2 regions of the Mycobacterium sp. DBP42 genome follow, and region 2 is predicted to be linked to the other one. Evidence: riboswitches for the same ligand, from Rfam matches in the RefSeq annotation. Region 2 holds a riboswitch; the other holds the start of a gene.

Region 1 (8,936 bases), on a different contig from region 2:
CAGGGCTGGGCGCCAGACGGCCTGCTGGACAGCTACCACAGCGAGCGCTGGCCGGCCGGGCAGCGGGTGATGATGCACTCCATGGCCCAGGCTGCCCTGATGGCCGCCGGCCCCGAAGTCACGGCGCTGCGAACGCTTTTCGGTGAACTTCTGGCCACACCGGACGGCTCGACGCACATCGCCGGCGTGCTGGCCGGCTCCGATGTCCGGTACTCGGTCGACAGCGGGCACCGGCTGTCCGGATACTTCATTCCCGATTTCGTGCTGGACGACGGCCGCCGTATTGCCGAGCTGTTGCGCACGGGCCGGCCGATGTTGCTCGACCTCTCGGGCGGGGCTTACGCCGAGATCGTCGACGGCTGGCGTGACCGCGTCGACGTGACGGTGACGACCGCAGCAGGTCGGCCCGCCGCCGCTATGCTTATCCTCCCCGACGGCTATGTCGCCTGGGCGGCAGACGAATTCGATGGCGAAGGGCTCCGGGCGGCTCTGGAACGCTGGTTCGGCCCGGAGGCCGAGTCGTCCGCGCTCAGCGCCTGAGGGCGCCTCAGCTTCAGTCTCTGCCTCAGCCGAGGGTGGCCCGGATCCCCACGGTGACATAGGGCAGCGCAAGCCCCGACGAGTTGGCCAGCGCTGGGTGGGTGGCCAGCAGTTCACGCACCTGCTCCAGCGTCCGGGTACGCACCTGCTCCGGTGAGGTGATGCAGTAGCTGCGCGAGGCCACGAGGTCGATGAGGGCCTGGGGCGTCAGGTAGCTCGTCCACTCCACCTGGTGGCGTTCGATATCACCGAACGGCTCGGCCAGCGTCACCTCGCTGTTGAACGGATCGTGCTCGGGGCCGATGATCCGGCCCAGATCCTTGACCCATCCGGACCGTTCGTCGCGGGTGTTCCACACCAGGCCCAGCCGGCCGCCGGGGCGAAGCACCCGGCTGACCTCCTTGACGGCCCGCTCGGGGTCGAACCAGTGCCAGGCCTGCGCCACCAGCACGGCGTCGACGCTGTTGTCGGCCAGTGGGATCTCCTCGGCCGTACCCAGCAGCGCCGGGGTGTCCGGCAGTGAGTTCGACAGCAGCTCAAGCATTTCGGGGATGGGATCCACGGCGATCACGTCCAGCCCGCGCTCGACGAGCCGGGTGGTCAGCTTGCCGGTGCCTGCGCCCAGATCCAGCACGTCGTGCGCACCCTCGGGAAGCAGCCAGTCGATCGTCTCCGGCGGATACGACGGCCGGCCGCGTTCGTAGGCTGCGGCTTCCGAGCCGAAGGACAGAGAACGCGCCTTGGGCGAGCTCACCGTGCTGCCAGCTCCAGCGTGCGGCGGATCAACTTGCCAACCACTTCCGTCTCGACCAGGAAGCCGTCGTGCCCATAGGCCGAGTCGACCACGTCCAGGCCGTTGCAGCCGGGTAGCAGCTCGGCCAGCTCCTGTTGTAGCCGGATGGGGTAGAGCCGGTCGGAGGTGATCCCACCGACGATGACGGGCACCGGACAGCTGCGCAGAGCACTGGTGACGCCGCCGCGGCCGCGGCCCACATCGTGGGTCGACAGCGCATCCGAGAGGGCCACATAGGTGCCCGGGTCGAACCGGCGGGCCAGCTTGCCGCCCTGGTATTCCAGGTAGCTCTGCACTCCGTAGCGTCCGCCGGTGGCCGGATCCTCATCGCCCTGGGCGTCGTTGCGGAAACGCTCGTCGAGCTCTTCCTCGCCGCGATAGGTCAGGTGCGCGAAGCGCCGGGCGATCTCCATGCCGGCCAGCGGGGCCCGGTCGGTGTCGTAGTAGTCCCCGCCCTGCCAGTCCGGGTCGGCCTTGATCGCGGCCACCTGGGTGCTCTGGGTACCGATCTGATCGGCCGTGGCGCGGGCGCCGACCGCCAGCACCAGTCCGGTCCGAACTTCGTCGGGGTGTCCGACGAGCCATTCCAGGGCGCGGGCTCCGCCCATCGACCCGCCGATCACGGCGGCAATCTCGGTGATGCCGAAGGCGGCCAGGGCGGCCCGGTCGGCTGCGACCTGGTCGCGGATGGTGATCTGGGGAAACCGTGAGCCCCAAGGCTTTCCGTCGGGCGCAAGCGAACCGGGCCCGGTCGAGCCCTGGCAGCCGCCGAGCGCGTTGGTCGAGATCGCGCACCACTGGTCGGTGTCGATCGGGGCACCCGGTCCGGCCACCCCGTCCCACCAGCCCGCGGTCGGATGGCCGTCGCCGGCCGGTCCGGTCACGTGGGAGTCGCCTGTCAGGGCGTGCAGCACCATCACCACGTTGTCGCGTGCGGGCGACAGTTCGCCCCAGCGCTGCACGGCGATCGACACGTCGGGCAGGACGGTGCCGTTCTCGAGCGTCAGCGCACCGATGTGCACGACGGTGGTCTCGCCTTCGGCGGGCAACGGGAGGGTGGACACGGCCGGTTCTTCGGTGATCGTCATGGCGGTCTTCTCTCGCCGTCCTACACCGTCGCCGCAGTCTGCGGTACGCCGCTGAACGGGCGGGCGGCGGCGAACCCCTGCTCCAGGTCGGCCAGGATGTCGTCGATGCCCTCGATGCCGACGGCCAACCGCACCAGACCGGGCGTGACACCGGTGGACAACTGTTCGGAGGGGGAGAGCTGCTGGTGGGTCGTCGAGGCCGGATGGATGACGAGCGAGCGCACATCGCCGATGTTGGCGACGTGGCTGTGCAGGGTCAAGGCGTTGACGAAGGCCTTGCCCGCTTCCACACCTCCGGCCAGCTCGAAGGCCAGCACAGCGCCGGTGCCCTTGGGGGCGATCCTGCGGCCCAGCTCGTACCAGGGTGAGTTGGGAAGTCCGGCGTAGTTCACCGAGGTCACGTCGGAATGTCCGGCGAGGTACTCGGCGACCTTCTGCGCATTGGCCACGTGGCGTTCAACACGCAGCGACAGCGTTTCCAATCCCTGCGCGATCAAAAAGGCATTGAAGGGAGAGATCGCGCTGCCCAGATCGCGCAGCAGCTGCACGCGGGCCTTGAGGGCATAGGCCGGTGCGCCGAGTTCGGCGAAGACCACGCCGTGGTAGCTGGGATCTGGGGTGGTGAACCCGGGGTGGCGGCCCTGCGTCCAGTCGAAGTTGCCGCTGTCGACGATCACGCCCGCGATCGCCGAGCCGTGCCCACCCAGGTACTTGGTGGCCGAGTGGACCACGATGTCGGCCCCGAGCGCGATCGGCTGGATCAGGTACGGGGTGGCGATGGTGTTGTCGACGATCAGCGGGACGCCGCTGTCGTGTGCCACCGCGGACACGTTCGGGATGTCGAGGATGTCGATCTGGGGATTGGAGATGGTCTCGGCGAAGAACGCCTTGGTGTTGGGCCGTACCGCGGCCCGCCAGCTGTCGAGGCTGTCCGGGTCCTCGACGAAGCTGACCTCGATGCCCAGCTTGGGCAGCGTGTAGTGGAACAGGTTGTAGGTGCCGCCGTACAGGCGCGGGCTGGACACGATGTGGTCGCCGGCGCCGGCCAGGTTGAGGATGGCGAACGTCTCGGCCGCCTGACCCGAGGACAGCAGCAGTGCGGCCACGCCGCCTTCGAGCGCGGCGATGCGCTGCTCGACGACGTCGGTGGTCGGGTTCATGATCCGGGTGTAGATGTTGCCCGGCTCGGCCAGGCCGAACAGCGCGGCGGCGTGGTCGGTGCTGTCGAAGGTGTAGGAGGTGGTCTGGTAGATCGGCAGGGCCCGGGCCTTGGTGGCGGCGTCGGGAGTCTGACCGGCGTGGACCTGCTTGGTTTCGAACGACCAATTGGCGGCGACGTCGGGGTTTGTCATGGCTGGGATGTCTCCTCCGTGAAGGGGATGAGGAAGGCAGGGCGTGTGGTCGGCTACCGGGCGCCGGGCTTGTCGTCGATCACGACGGGCCGACGCGTTGGGTTCACGGACACATACACATGGCTGGCCTCCATCAGGTTTCCCTGTCTGTCTGGGGGCCCGTACCTTCGGACCCGCGCTTGCCTTACAGCCGCGAACGACTGCTCAACCTGGTCATCACCCGGGGCACCCCACCGCGGTTGGAGGGTTGCCGGCCAGCAAGCCGGGGCTTGATGCTGACACTCATGACCGGCCTGCAGCTTATCGCAACGCGCTGAGGCCATGCCAGTCGGTTCTGCGGGGTGTTTGCCCGTTTTGTGCGACCGCGACTGAAACACGTTCAGTTCGGCGGGCCGGTGAAGGTGTCGGACGCCTGAACACAAGCCAAAGTTACTGGTCAGTAATGAAAGCTGCCCCTTCGAGGCGGTGCCCGTCCTTGTAGTCTGGCCGCGACACAAGAGCAGCGAATAACCACGAGTGACAACGAGTGATCCTCGTCGAACCGAGACTGACGCCGGGAGAGCAACCATGACTGCCCAGCAGCCGACCATCATCTACACGCTGACCGACGAGGCGCCGCTGCTTGCGACGTACTCCTTCTTGCCGATCATCCGCGCCTTCGCGGAGCCGGCGGGTATCGATATCCAGACGAGTGACATCTCGGTGGCGGCGCGCATCCTGGCCGAATTCGGCGACTGTCTGACCGACGAGCAGAAGGTTCCGGACAACCTCGGTGAGCTAGGCCGTCTCACTCAGCTGCCCGAGACCAACATCATCAAGCTGCCCAACATCAGTGCCTCGGTCCCGCAGCTCACGGCCGCGATCAAGGAACTACAGGAGAAGGGTTACGCGGTCCCCGACTACCCGGGGGATGCCAAGACCGACGAGGAGAAGGCGATCCGTGATCGCTACTCGAAGATCCTCGGCAGCGCGGTGAACCCCGTTCTGCGCGAAGGTAACTCGGACCGCCGCGCCCCCAAGGCCGTCAAGGAGTACGCGCGCAAGCATCCGCACAGCATGGGCGAGTGGTCGCAGGCCTCGCGGACCCACGTGGCCACCATGAAGACCGGCGACTTCTACCACGGTGAGAAGTCGATGACGCTGGACAAGGCTCGCAATGTCCGGATGGAGCTGGAGACCAGCCCGAAAGACGGCGGGGTCGGGGAGACGATTGTCCTCAAGCCCGAGGTCAAGCTCGACGAGGGCGACGTCATCGACAGCATGTACATGAGCAAGAAGGCCCTGATCGAGTTCTACGAGGAACAGATCGAGGACGCCTACAAGACGGGCGTGATGTTCTCGCTGCACGTCAAGGCGACCATGATGAAGGTCAGCCACCCGATCGTGTTCGGCCACGCGGTCAAGGTCTTCTACAAGGACGCCTTCGCCAAGCATCAGAAGCTGTTCGACGAGCTCGGCGTCAACGTCAACAACGGTCTGTCTGATCTCTACAGCAAGATCGAGGCGCTGCCCGCCTCGCAGCGTGAGGAGATCATCGAGGACCTGCACCGCTGCCATGAGCACCGGCCCGAGCTGGCCATGGTCGACTCGGCCAAGGGCATCTCGAACTTCCACTCGCCGTCCGATGTCATCGTCGATGCGTCGATGCCGGCGATGATCCGCCTCGGCGGGAAGATGTACGGCGCCGACGGCCGCACCAAGGACACCAAGGCGGTCAACCCGGAGTCGACGTTCTCCCGGATGTACCAGGAAGTGATCAACTTCTGTAAGACCCACGGCCAGTTCGACCCGACCACGATGGGCACGGTGCCCAACGTCGGTCTGATGGCGCAGAAGGCCGAGGAGTACGGCAGTCACGACAAGACATTCGAGATCCCGCAGGCCGGTGTCGCCAAGATCGTCGACATCGATTCCGGTGAGGTGCTGCTGAACCAGGACGTCGAAGAGGGCGACATCTGGCGGATGCCGATCGTCAAGGACGCCCCGATCCGCGACTGGGTCAAGCTGGCCGTCAACCGGGCTCGGTTGTCCGGTATGCCTGCCGTGTTCTGGCTCGATGACGAGCGTCCGCACGAGAACGAGCTGCGCAAGAAGGTCAAGGCCTACCTCAAGGAAGAGGACACCGAGGGCCTGGAGATCACGATCCTGCCGCAGGTCTGGGCCATGCGCTACACCCTGGAGCGGCTGATCCGCGGCCAGGACACGATCTCGGTGACCGGCAACATCCTGCGTGATTACCTGACCGACCTGTTCCCGATCCTGGAACTGGGCACCAGCGCCAAGATGCTCTCGATCGTGCCGCTGATGGCCGGCGGCGGGCTGTACGAGACGGGTGCCGGCGGCTCGGCCCCCAAGCACGTGCATCAGCTGGTGGAGGAGAACCACCTGCGCTGGGATTCGCTCGGCGAGTTCCTCGCCCTGGGCGCCAGCCTGGACGACTTGGGCAACAAGACCGACAACGCCAAGGCCAAGGTGCTCGCGGCCGCGCTGGACACCGCGACCGGAGAGTTGTTGAACGAGAACAAGTCTCCCTCGCGCAAGACCGGCGAGCTGGACAACCGCGGCAGCCAGTTCTACCTCGCGCTGTACTGGGCGCAGGCGCTGGCCGAGCAGACCGAGGACAAGGAGCTGGCCGCGCACTTCGCGCCGCTGGCCAAGGCCCTCGGCGAGCAGGAGCAGGCCATCGTCTCCGAACTCAATGCGGCCCAGGGCAAGCCGGCCGACATCGGCGGCTACTACTACCCGGACCCGGAGAAGACCGCTTCGGTGATGCGTCCGAGCAAGACGCTCAACGATGTGCTGGGGGCCGCCGAGAAGGCATAACCTCCGTCAGCCCGTCGCTCGGGCCTGGCCGATGTGCGGGTCGACGAACTCGGTGATCACCCGGGTGATGGTGTCGGGTGCCTCGAACATCGGGACGTGCCCGACACCCTTGAGCGTGGTGACGACGGCGTCCGGCGCCAGGCTTCTGGTGAAGTGCCGGGTGAATCGCGGCGCCGGCAGCACCCGGTCCTTCTCGCAGATGACGAGCTGGGTCGGGGTTCGCGAATCGGCGATCTCCATCAGCCCGGCGGTGGTCAACGCCTTGACCATGAGTTTGAAGTAGGCCGGGCAATGTGCCAGGTCGTCGATCAGATCGCGGCGGTCGCTGTCGTTGAGCACGTCGGGGGTCGCGCTCACGGCGACATATGAAATCTGCTTGGTCAGTGGGAGTTTCAGCAGCTGCTGACGCAACACCGCGGTGGAGAGCACGATCGGCAGCGCTGCCATGAACTTGGCGATGATCTCGTACTTCGCCAGCGTGTGCATCGACCAGCCGCCGGCCGGGGCGATGCCGGTCAGGGTGCGGGCCCGGCCGCGCCGTTCCAGTTCGAAGGCCACCCAGCCGCCCAGGGAATTGCCGACGATGTGCGCGGTGGTCCAGCCGAGTTCGTCGAGCCGGCGTTCGACATCGTCGGCCAGTGCCGCGACGTCGAGGAGCAGGGGTGCATGCGCGCCACCGTGGTGGCCGGCCATGGTGGGGGCGAACACGTCGTAACGGCCGGTCTGGGCGAGTTGTGGCGCGACGTACTTCCATACGCTCTGCGACAACAGGAACGGGTGCAGCAGCAGGATCGGATCGCCGTCGGGAGTGCCGAGGTGGATGGGTGCACGTTCAGCCATGCCGCCAGACACTAAGGTGATACCTGCGGTACCGCAAGGCCCTGTCGGTGCCGATCGGTAGGGTCTGGGCCGTGGCATCTCCGGGACCTCTGACCGTCAGCACCATCAACGTCAACGGTATTCGCGCAGCGGTCAAGCAGCGCTCCACCGATAACCTCGGCCTGCTGCCGTGGCTCAAGGAAACCGAGGCCGACGTGGTGTGCCTGCAGGAGACGCGGGCCGACGATGAGCAGCTCAACGATGCCTTGGCGCCGGCTTTGGCCGACGGCTGGAACCTGGCCTCGGCCGTTCCGCATGTCAAGGGCCGCAACGGGGTTGCGGTGTTGTCCCGGCATCCCATCGAGGCGGCTCGGCTGCTGGTTTCTGAAGAGTTCGAGACGCACGGGCGCTACCTCGAGGTGGATACCGCCGGCGTGACAGTGGCCAGCGTGTATGTCCCCACCGGGGAAGCCGAGACGGATCGTCAGCTGGAGAAGGAACGGTTCATGGCCACGATCGCCGCCCGGATGGCCGAGCTGCACGGACGCGACGCGGTGCTGTGTGGTGACTGGAACATCGCGCACACCGAGAACGACATCAAGAACTGGAAGGGCAACGTCAAGAAGGCCGGCTTCCTGCCCAGTGAGCGGGCCTGGCTCACCGAGCTGCTGGGCACCGGCTGGGTGGACGTGGTGCGGGTGCTGCATCCCGATGTGGCCGGGCCCTACAGCTGGTGGTCCTGGCGCGGTAAGGCGTTCGACAATGATGCCGGCTGGCGTATCGACTATCACCTGGCCAGCCCGACGCTGGCGGTCAAGGCCACTTCTGCGCGGGTGGACCGGGCCGAGCTGTACGCGTTGCGGTGGTCGGATCATTCACCCGTGACGGTCTGTTACGGCTGAGCGCCGACGCACCGATCGCGCGTTTGGTTCGCCAAGAACTGGATTTATCGGGGACAATTTGCGGTGGAGGTGGCGACGTTGCATGAAGTGGTCGAGTCGAAACGGCATGAGGTCGAGTTGTTGTGTCGTGAGCTCTCGGTTCGTCGGCTCGACGTGTTTGGTTCTGCCGTCGGGGATGCGTTCGACGCCGAGTCCAGTGATCTCGACGTTCTCGTCGAGTTCGGCGAAGCGGCTGGCGTCGACTACTTCGACCATTACTTCTCGCTAAAGGAAGGTCTGGAACGGATATTCGGACGTTCGGTCGATGTCGTGACGGTGTCAAGCATCAAGAACCCGTACTTCAAGAAAGATGTGATGAGGACGCGGGAAGCGCTGTATGCCGCGTGACGCGAGGAAGTACCTGTGGGACGCTCGGCAAGCGGTGATGCTGGTCCGTCAGTTCAGCGATGGAAAGACATTCGCTGATTACCAGGCTGATGCATTCCTGCGTTCTGCGGTTGAACGTCAACTTGAGATAGTTGGTGAAGCGCTCAATCAATTGTCCAAAGCAGACAAGGTCATTTCGGCGCAGATTCCGGAGCTCTCACGGATAGTGGCCTTTCGGAACATCCTTATTCAT
Region 2 (8,936 bases):
CCCGCCGACAACTGGCGTGCGTAATGTGCCTGTTTGGCCGCCGATTCCAACGCCATCCGAAACAGGTTCGGCGCCACGCGTCCTTTAATGTCGTCGGGTAGGCCGTTGTCTTGAACGATCGCGAAGGCATCGTCGACAAGCCGACGCGCCGGGTCCGTGTTCAGCCGGGTCGTGACTTTCGAACCGGCTCCCCGAATGACATCGACGAGCCGCGCCTCGACACCGGTATCCCGGATGACCGAAGCCAATCGATCGTCGTGGGAAAAGACCACGATCTGGTGGGTACGGGCGATGCTCGTAAGCACGCGGACGAAGCCGTCGATCTTGGCCGGGTCCATGGCTTGAATCGGATCATCGAGAATCACAAACCGGAACGGGCTTTTGACCGACGTGGCCCGTGGCAGGAACAGCGCCAGCGCGACAGCATTCTGCTCACCTTGGCTCATGACCGAAAGAGCCTGGGTGGGCTCACCGTCCACAGAGCCGCTCAGCACCGCCTTCCGCTGGGTAGCCGTTCCCTTCAGAGTGATCTCGCCGAGATCGACATTGCTCTCTTGTCGTAACTCACTCCAGATCTGGCGCGATTGAGCCGCAATAGGTTTGAGTCTGAGGTTGCGAAATGCCATCCCCTGCTTGTTGGCCCAGTTCTTGGCGGCCGTGGCCGCCTTGTATCGCGCATCGAGCTGCTGAGCCCTGCGCTCCTCCGGCACCCACGCAGCCACCTGCGCCGCCAGCGGCGCCCAGGCGTCTTCGCGGCTCGCCAGAACTTGACCGGCTTCGGTTCTTAGCAGTTCCGCCGCGCTGAGGGCATCGGTCAGCGCCGATTCCAACTCGGCCACTCTCGCGACGTCGTCCACGGGGATTTCCGCGGCGTGTTCAGCTGCGGTGTTGTACAGCGCAAGCACCTGCAGGTCGACCCCCGGGGCTGCCTCGACCGGCCGCAGTCGTGCCGTCAGCCCTTGAACACCTGCCTGGGCAGTCTTGAGATCATTGACAGCTGCGCGGTATTCGGCGACCGAGGCTTCACCGTCGACGAGTGCGGTGCGCGCCTGCTCGGCCCAGCCCTGATCCAGCCGGCCTTCACCGCACACCGGGCAGTCAGTGTCCCCGGCACGCGTGTGGTAGTCGAGTGCGCTCCGCAGCAGTTCCACCCGGTCTGACGCCAATGCCGCGATCGCGACTTCGCTGCGGCGTAGGTTGTCCAGTGAAGTTCGCAGCCGGGCCAGGCATGATCCAATGTCTTCAACAGACGGCACCACCATCTCACTGAGATCGCGAAGCGCCGCGACGATGCCCGTTTCGGGCTGGTTCGCCCCGGTGACTATCGCCAGAATCTCATCGAGTGGCCGTACATGCTTCTTCAGCAGCTTCACCAGGCCTGCGGCTCGCTCATCTTCCGACGACAACAGCGCCGCAATAGCTTCCTTCCGCAGGACGTCGGCAGCGTCCTTCACCAGTTTGGCTTCTTTGAGATCGGCAGCCAACCTCTTCTCGACCACCGAAAGCACCTCAAGTCCAAGGAGTTTGGCCAGCGCGTCGTACAGAGCAGAAGGCCCACCGTCGAAGAGGCGGCCAAGTTCGTCGTAGGACAGCACCGGACGGCAACGCTGCAACGGATGCGTCCAGCCGAGGTTGTCGATACCGTCGAGGCGGTCTTCGCCGTCCCGTTGGGTCCACAGCGTGCAGTCCGTCAGCTCCGCCTCGGTAGCCCAGTCGACGCCGATGGTGACCGGCCCGCTGCCTTCGCGGGTGAACCTGACCCGCAATGCGCAGGGATTGGATTTGTGTAGATTCCGCCACGACTCCGACCACAGCGCTTGCTTCCCTCGCCAGCGGTAGCTCGAGCCGGTCAGGGCCAGTTCGACGGCTTCAGCAAAACTTGATTTGCCCGAGCCGTTGCGACCACTGACCACGGTCAGGCCAGGGCCGGGCTCCAGGTCGAGTTTGGCCGTGGAACCGATGCCGCGGAAGCCGGACACCGTGATGTTGGTCAGGTACGTCGAGGACCAGTCGGTCTCCGCGCTGCCGTCGGCTTCATCGGTAACTTCGGCAAGCGCGCCCAACACGAGGTTGCGGGCCGATTCGTCCAGCTCACTGTCGGCATCGAGCAGCTCCAGGATGGCCTCCTGAACAGACTGCTCCATCTCACTGCCGGCGCGGTCAATTTCTTCCACGCGACGATTGAACTACGTGGCACCGACGTGCGCGTTCAATTGATGCCAGTCAGCCTTGCGTGCCGCAAGCCGTGGTGCCCGTGCAGCAACCTGACAAAGGTGACTTCCAAGGCGTCCGGAATTGGCGGCCAATGTGTCTGCCGTTCCCGCAGCGGAGCGTCCTCGTCGGCACCGAACGCGCTAGCTAATGAGAGAATCTCCTGGTCACGTCACGTCTACAACCCGCGGTCGGGCGACTCGGCTCCGGCGGCTCTGCACGGCGTCGGTGAAGCCTCGTCGTTGGACGCACAAAGATCAACTACCAGGCCGCGTATCCCAGGTTCCGAACAGTGACGCCAACATGAAGATCGCCGCGGTTGCTCGCGACCGCTGCGCACTCAGATACGAACCGCAACTCTCTGCGAGACCATCAACCTGGTTTGCCGCGCGTCCGGCTCGATCGAGTTGTCGGTCGCCGGGTCCATACTGATCGGCTCGCTGGAGATTCCATGCCGAGCGGGAACTGACGTCACCCGAGCACTGGGAGGTCTCGATGGCGACGACCGTACACAACCGACTACAAGACCGTCTCGACGCACTGAGGTGATGGGCATCCTCCACAGCCCCGCCGACGGTACGGAATTAGGGAAGTCGATCCGCCCCTTCGTCCACCTCAAATAACATCAGCCGCGAACTACAAGGAGCGATCATGGCGCCAATCGACGACCTGGGCACCAAGGCCTACAGCGGAATGGGACGTGAAGGCACACCGTTCATCGAAACCCTGGGACCAAAGATCATCAATAACGGCCTTCTGCAGGGCCGTTCGACGATGTCACATACCGAACAGGCCTGGACCGAGGCCGCAGCGGCGGAATTGATCGCGGTCTACGTCGAGAGCCCGGATACGTCGGGCGAGAGCTTTGACAACAAACTGCGAAAGCAGGTCAGCACAACCTCACGGGCAGCTCGCCTGCTCTTTTCCGACCTCATTTTGCTGAATCTGCTGCCCCTCGGCGACTATGGCGCAGTCCGGAAACGGGAGCTCGTCTGTCTGCCCATCGAGGATCTCGACCCCCCAGCCACCATCCCCGCTGACGTCGAGGCGGCACTCCACCACGGAATGTTTAAGGGCGGCATCGGCTTCAAGAGCGGTCGGTTCGCACGATTACGGTGGCTCATCACCTTTGCCCACTACGCCTGCGGAGTGAGCAAAGAAGAACGTACTGCCGCGTTGGCCGACCCGCTGTCATTCCGAGAGTTCGTACAGGCAGCACCCGGAGCAAGTGAAGGCGCTCAACGCCAATCACTGCTGTACCTGGCATTCCCCTGGTTCTATCTGCCTACCATCATTGCCCGCCAGCGGACGAGGATCCGTGACGCTTTCGCCGACCAATGCCTACAGGGCGGCAAGACGGACGACGTCGACATCGACCTGCATAAGATCTACGCAAATCTGACGCAGGCCGCTGGTGGGCCGATCGACTTCTACCGCGATCCTGTCTACGAACAGCGCTGGGCTGAACCCGCCCCACCGAAACGCCAAGTCTGGATCTTGCAGCCTGCCGCCGATGAGTTCGACTTGACCGACTATCTCAAGAAGCCCGATGTTGGAGCAGGCACCCCAGGAAACTTGCGGTTGCGACAACACGTCAAGGAAGTCGCCGAAGGCGACACCGTGCTGCTGTGGTCACCGACGCCCCAACCCGGCATCTACGCGACTGGGAGCATCACCGGGGACAATATGACCGAGCACGAAGCCGAGGCGGAGCCCGACGGTCAGTCAACTGCGGGCCGCTCCATCGGATTCGAACTCAAGGAGAGCCTCCTCGCACATCCGTTGACTCTGGACCGCATGGCCGCAGAACCGGTCCTCAAAGATTTGGAGATCGTCAAGAATCCGACTGCCGCCAACTTCAAGGTGACTGGGCCGCAGTGGGAAATGCTCCGCACCTTGCTGGAACGACCCACACCTGTTCCAGGTCCCCGTGACCATGGCTGGTTGATCAACGAAATTCATTGGCCTCCAGGGGAAATCGATGATCTGACCGAGACCCTGCGTACGCGTCGACCACAGGTGATCCTGGCTGGACCTCCCGGTACCGGCAAGACGTATGTCGCCGAGAAGGTTGCTGAACATCTGACCGGTGGGCTGCCGGGCACCGTTCAGATTATTCAGTTCCACCCGAGTTACGCCTACGAGGACTTCGTGGAAGGACTGCGTCCCGTTGCCAAAGACGGGCAGGTGACGTTCGAGGTGATCGAGGGCAAGCTCGTCCGACTTGCCGACGCTGCGCGCAACTCCCCTGATCAATCATTCGTGCTCGTGATCGACGAGATCAACCGCGCCAATCTGCCCAGCGTGTTCGGAGAGTTGTTGTACCTGTTGGAGTATCGAGAAAAGGAGATTCAGCTCCTGCTCCGCGAGAAATTCTCTCTGCCGCGCAATCTGTACATCATCGGCACCATGAACACCGCTGACCGAAGTGTGCGCAATCTCGATGCCGCACTACGCCGGCGGTTCGACATTTTCGACTGCCCGCCACGTGACACAGTGTTGGAGCGCTACTACGACCGTGGCGGATACGACTCGCAGGTCCTCAGCCTCCTCGATGGGTTCAAGGAGCTGAATGCTCGCTTACGCGAAGACATCGATGAGAACCACACGATCGGCCACAGCTATTTCATGCGCCGCACGTACACGCCTGACGATTTGCGCCGGACGTGGCTGCGCCAGATACTGCCGCTGCTGCGTGAGTACTACTTCGACCAGCCGTCATTGGTGGACCAGTTCGTGTTCAATGACCTGTGGCCAGATCAGCCTCCGCTATGAGAACAGTGCATCTGACCGAATCCGCCGAGCAGCGGGTGCCGCTGACGGCGGAGGAAGCCGCAACGCTGCGCAGCATCGGGCAACAGCTCGCGTCCAAGAAGGATTGGTGGGGCGCCTCTGACGAAGACGATCCCTCCTCCAACCAGACGGTGGTGCGGTGCAATGCCGTGTCGGCATCCGATTACCTGGTACGCATCTCGGATGCGATCGGCGTGATCGGACTGCAACATACTCAGCTCGTGGTCAATCCCAAGATCTCATTGGCACATCTACTGTTCTTGTTCGCAGCGTCTCAACAGTTTCCACGTCACCTGCTCGAACGAACCCATCTCGAAACAGACTCCAGCTTCCACATTGTCGTGGCGACGTGGTTCACCGAAGCATGTGAAGTGCTGCTGCGGCATGGGCTGGCGAGCGACTACTCGCGTGTCACCGGCAACCTCGGATGTGCCCGCGGCCGGATCGAGGCCACAGCTACCGCACGTTCAGTGATGATGGGCAGACCAGTTGTCCGCTGCGACTACGACATCCGCAGCGAGGACACCAGCCTGAACCGGGTGGTCAAAGGCGCCACGCTCCGACTACTCAGTTGGCCGGACATGCCGGCTGATCTGCGGCGGCGATGCCGACGAATCGGCGATCGATTGACTGACATCCGGGGACTGCGCGACGGCGATACCCAAGTCAGGCTCGACCCACTCACTAGCAGCTACAAAGACGTCCTTCCACTGGCGCTGATGATTCTGGAAAGCAGCAGCATCTCCATCTGCGAAGGTGCGCAACCGGTTTGGACATTTCTCTACCGCACCCCAGACGCAGTCGAAGCTGGAGTACGCGACTGCCTCCAGCGGCGACTCCACACATATTGCACAATCGAGAAACGGCGGAAGAACCTGCAAGGTGACAAGAAACGAAGCTTGAACCCAGACCTGGTATTCGGACATACCTTCGCAGTCGGCGACATCAAATATAAACATCGTCCGGACGGTTCGATTGGGCGTTCCGACCTCAACCAGATCACCACGTTCGCAACCGGATACCGCGTCAATGCCGGCGTCGTAATCGCATTCGGCGAGCGCGAAGTCGGGGCACACGTCCGCGTCGGACCCGTGGCGATCAATTGCTTCAACTGGAACACCACCACAGCCAACCCAGCGGACGCAGCGGACGCGCTTGCTGAGCACCTTCAGGGATGGCTCGCGGCGCAAGCAGAAGGACAAGTTTCGACACCTACACGCCGAAGCCACGGAAGGACCCCATGAGCACGGACCCGTCCAATATCCCAGCCGAATGGCTTGCCGCTGGGTTGTCTGCCAGCGATGCGAAGACCTTCATCGATGCCGGTGTGTCCCTCGCCATCGCCCGCGAATGGGCGAATGCCGAGATCGACGCCGACGATGCGGTCGAATACATCGACAAGACCGTACCCCTTGACGTCGCAACGGAATTCCACCAACGGGGCATCGAGCCATGGCAGATCACTCGCACCGACACTGCATACGAGGTGGAGCTCGAGCCCTGGCAGAAGGATCCCGTCGACCAGCTTCCGGAGGTGATCAAGCCCGGGCGTTTCGGGCTGAGCTTGTGGTCGGTGACCCCATGGGATGAAGATTCACATCTCGAGAGCGAGGTTGCACTGGAATGGGACGGACAGACGACCGTCGAATGGTCGGTGCTGAGCGGTTCCGGGCTGTCGATGATGTCGGACGTCTCGTTTACCGGTATCGCCGCCTGGCCAGACGGAAAGAATGTTTTGGTGAGCTACTCGGGCGATGCCGGACTGGGATTCCAGCGGCTGCCCGGTGCCGCACCCACGGCCGGCGGACCGGGCGGCGCAAAAGACCCGCAACACTGGGTCGAGTTCGCCAACTCACTCGTCGGCCTCACCGACGAGCTACTGAATTCCGGTATTGAATCGAGCGATGCGTTCGCCCACGAGTATCACCGCACCGCCGACGACGAATGGTTCGGATTCGATGACATGTTCCATGTCTATCTGGCCAGCGCAGGTCCCGATGGCAACCTGCCAGACTTCGACGAATGGGTTAGCGACGCGTTGACGGACGGAACGTACGAAATCGCCTGACCTGCCGGCCCGCGAGGGCAAGCAGACGGAGTCGGCCACAGCGTCCTGCGCCGCTAGATTTCAGTTCGAAATCCCGTTGGACACCTCGTGGCGTCGGGCGAGCTCCGCAGAGTCACGCCAGGCCGTAGCGATCCACTGGCAACCCAGGCATCCTGCGCAGTCGCCGAGCGTTACGCCGGGATGTCTGGTGGGCCACCGCTCTGGTGCACCGCCGTGTTCGGTCTCGTAGACCCGACGCAGCTCCTCGCGCTGGCGCCAGAGCGCGACCGCGTGGTCGATCCAGTTCGGGACGGCTCTCCACTGAACCATGTAGTGAACCTGGCGCTGCGGATACAGGACGTCGTAGTACGGGCCCCACGTGCTGGCGGCGTACTCGGGTGCGGCGGTAGACAACACAGTGCCTTCGCGGTCCATAGTCACGGCCACCCTCTCCAGATGTCAGTACTCGACTCCGACGGCAGAACGATCGCGGACCTGCAACGGTCACGGCCACCGGTCGGGGCCCCAGCGCGATGCAAGTTGGGTACTTCCCAGGCGATGGCGCCAGGGTTGTACACATTCACAACCCATGCCGATCGTCGTCGACGGCGGCCTGCACAGCGCTGAAGGATGGCTCAGCGGCGACCAACAGTAGTGGCGCCACGGCACCTGCAACACGTCGAATAACATTCCACCCGAAGGCATCCCATGTTGCATGGTAGGTGACCTGCGAATCGCCGATCCAGGTGCGCAACACAAGATCACCCGCGGCGAGTCGGATCCACTCGTTTCCAAACATCTTGCCCACCCTCTCGATGTACGGCCGCGACCGCTCGCCCCTCATCGAGGCGCTCTTACCGCCTCCTGTTGAAGGCGATCGCTTCGTCATCCGAGCCACCCACGAGCGTGGGGTTGGCGTGCCGCCCAGTCGGAGCTTGTCGACGGCATCTCGTGAAGCTCGCTCACCGTAACAACGCCGCCTGACAGATTCTTCCGGCCGCACACACCCCTGCGCGGTCAGCCCGAAGATTGGGCTGAACGTCGGCGAGATCTAGCAGCTGCGCGCCGGTGTAGTTCCGGAATGCGAGCTTCGTCCAATCGCCGCCGACCCAATAATCCGACGGTGTGTGAGCGCACACTGCTCGCCGCCTCAGCAGGCGGGTGCCGATCTCACCGGCGGACGGATCACGGCGCGAGTAGTGCAGTACAGGACACCTCGTGATCTTGAACTGTTCGTCGAGTTCCTGTTCCTGCCACACTTCCGGCTGCATCCGCTCCAGAACAGCCGGCGACCTCCATCATTTCGCCGTAGGTCCTATGTTTCCCGCCGTCTCCACATTGCGCAGCAGTCGACGACGCCCAGACATCGGTCCTGCGGCGCCGCGCGAGGTCACCCGCCTTCCTCTAGCCACCGCCACCCTCGATGCGTCTGGCGGTCGGTTGCACAGGCCAACAGTGACCACCGAGGACCGCTCCACCCAAAGACCGCGACCTGCCCGAATCGCAGACCGAGCTGGCGCGCCTGATCGTCGCTCAACCCGAACACCGCCCAGCTTTCCTCGGCGTGCTGCCCATAGGGGCTGGCACCGACGACTGGCAGCGACCGGGTACGCGCCGCGGCGAGCTCCTGGTCCAGCACGATCATGCGCGCGGCGTTGTCCGCTGAGTCAGGTGTCCGATCCACTACTTCTTGAGAGTGTTCCGCGAATACCTGAGAGTGATCCGGATTCGGCGGATTTCCCATGACCGTCTGAGAGTGCGGCGTCCTCCGGGATGCCGGCGATGGTGCCCTCAGGTTGTGGACGACCTCTGTCGGCGGCGTCTTGTCGGAGGCATGTGCGACTCTGTTGCCGTTCGGCCAACGACCGGTAGTCGGATCGTCAGA

What was found. Region 2 has a riboswitch for S-adenosylmethionine ahead of E0T84_RS04360 (hypothetical protein). Riboswitches for the same ligand answer to the same signal wherever they lie in the genome.
Region 1: linked by a shared signal. The riboswitch ahead of E0T84_RS15110 (bifunctional o-acetylhomoserine/o-acetylserine sulfhydrylase) and the one ahead of E0T84_RS04360 (hypothetical protein) in region 2 are both predicted to bind S-adenosylmethionine.

What each region holds. Positions count from the first base shown of each region.
Region 1 is NZ_VCMY01000014.1:22,199-31,134, forward strand. Features, by position in the region: gene E0T84_RS15095 (FAD-dependent monooxygenase) at 1-540, shown strand, start outside; gene E0T84_RS15100 (class I SAM-dependent methyltransferase) at 566-1,294, opposite strand; gene E0T84_RS15105 (homoserine O-acetyltransferase) at 1,291-2,421, opposite strand; gene E0T84_RS15110 (bifunctional o-acetylhomoserine/o-acetylserine sulfhydrylase) at 2,442-3,773, opposite strand; SAM riboswitch class IV at 3,944-4,063, opposite strand; gene E0T84_RS15115 (NADP-dependent isocitrate dehydrogenase) at 4,341-6,596, shown strand; gene E0T84_RS15120 (alpha/beta fold hydrolase) at 6,603-7,436, opposite strand; gene E0T84_RS15125 (exodeoxyribonuclease III) at 7,526-8,317, shown strand; gene E0T84_RS15130 (nucleotidyltransferase family protein) at 8,405-8,704, shown strand; gene E0T84_RS15135 (DUF86 domain-containing protein) at 8,694-8,936, shown strand, end outside.
Region 2 is NZ_VCMY01000003.1:41,654-50,589, reverse strand. Features, by position in the region: gene E0T84_RS04380 (AAA family ATPase) at 1-2,066, opposite strand, end outside; gene E0T84_RS04375 (AAA family ATPase) at 2,863-4,986, shown strand; gene E0T84_RS04370 (hypothetical protein) at 4,992-6,248, shown strand; gene E0T84_RS04365 (hypothetical protein) at 6,245-7,072, shown strand; gene E0T84_RS04360 (hypothetical protein) at 7,133-7,492, opposite strand; SAM riboswitch class IV at 7,897-8,008, opposite strand; gene E0T84_RS31785 (DUF3293 domain-containing protein) at 8,442-8,735, opposite strand.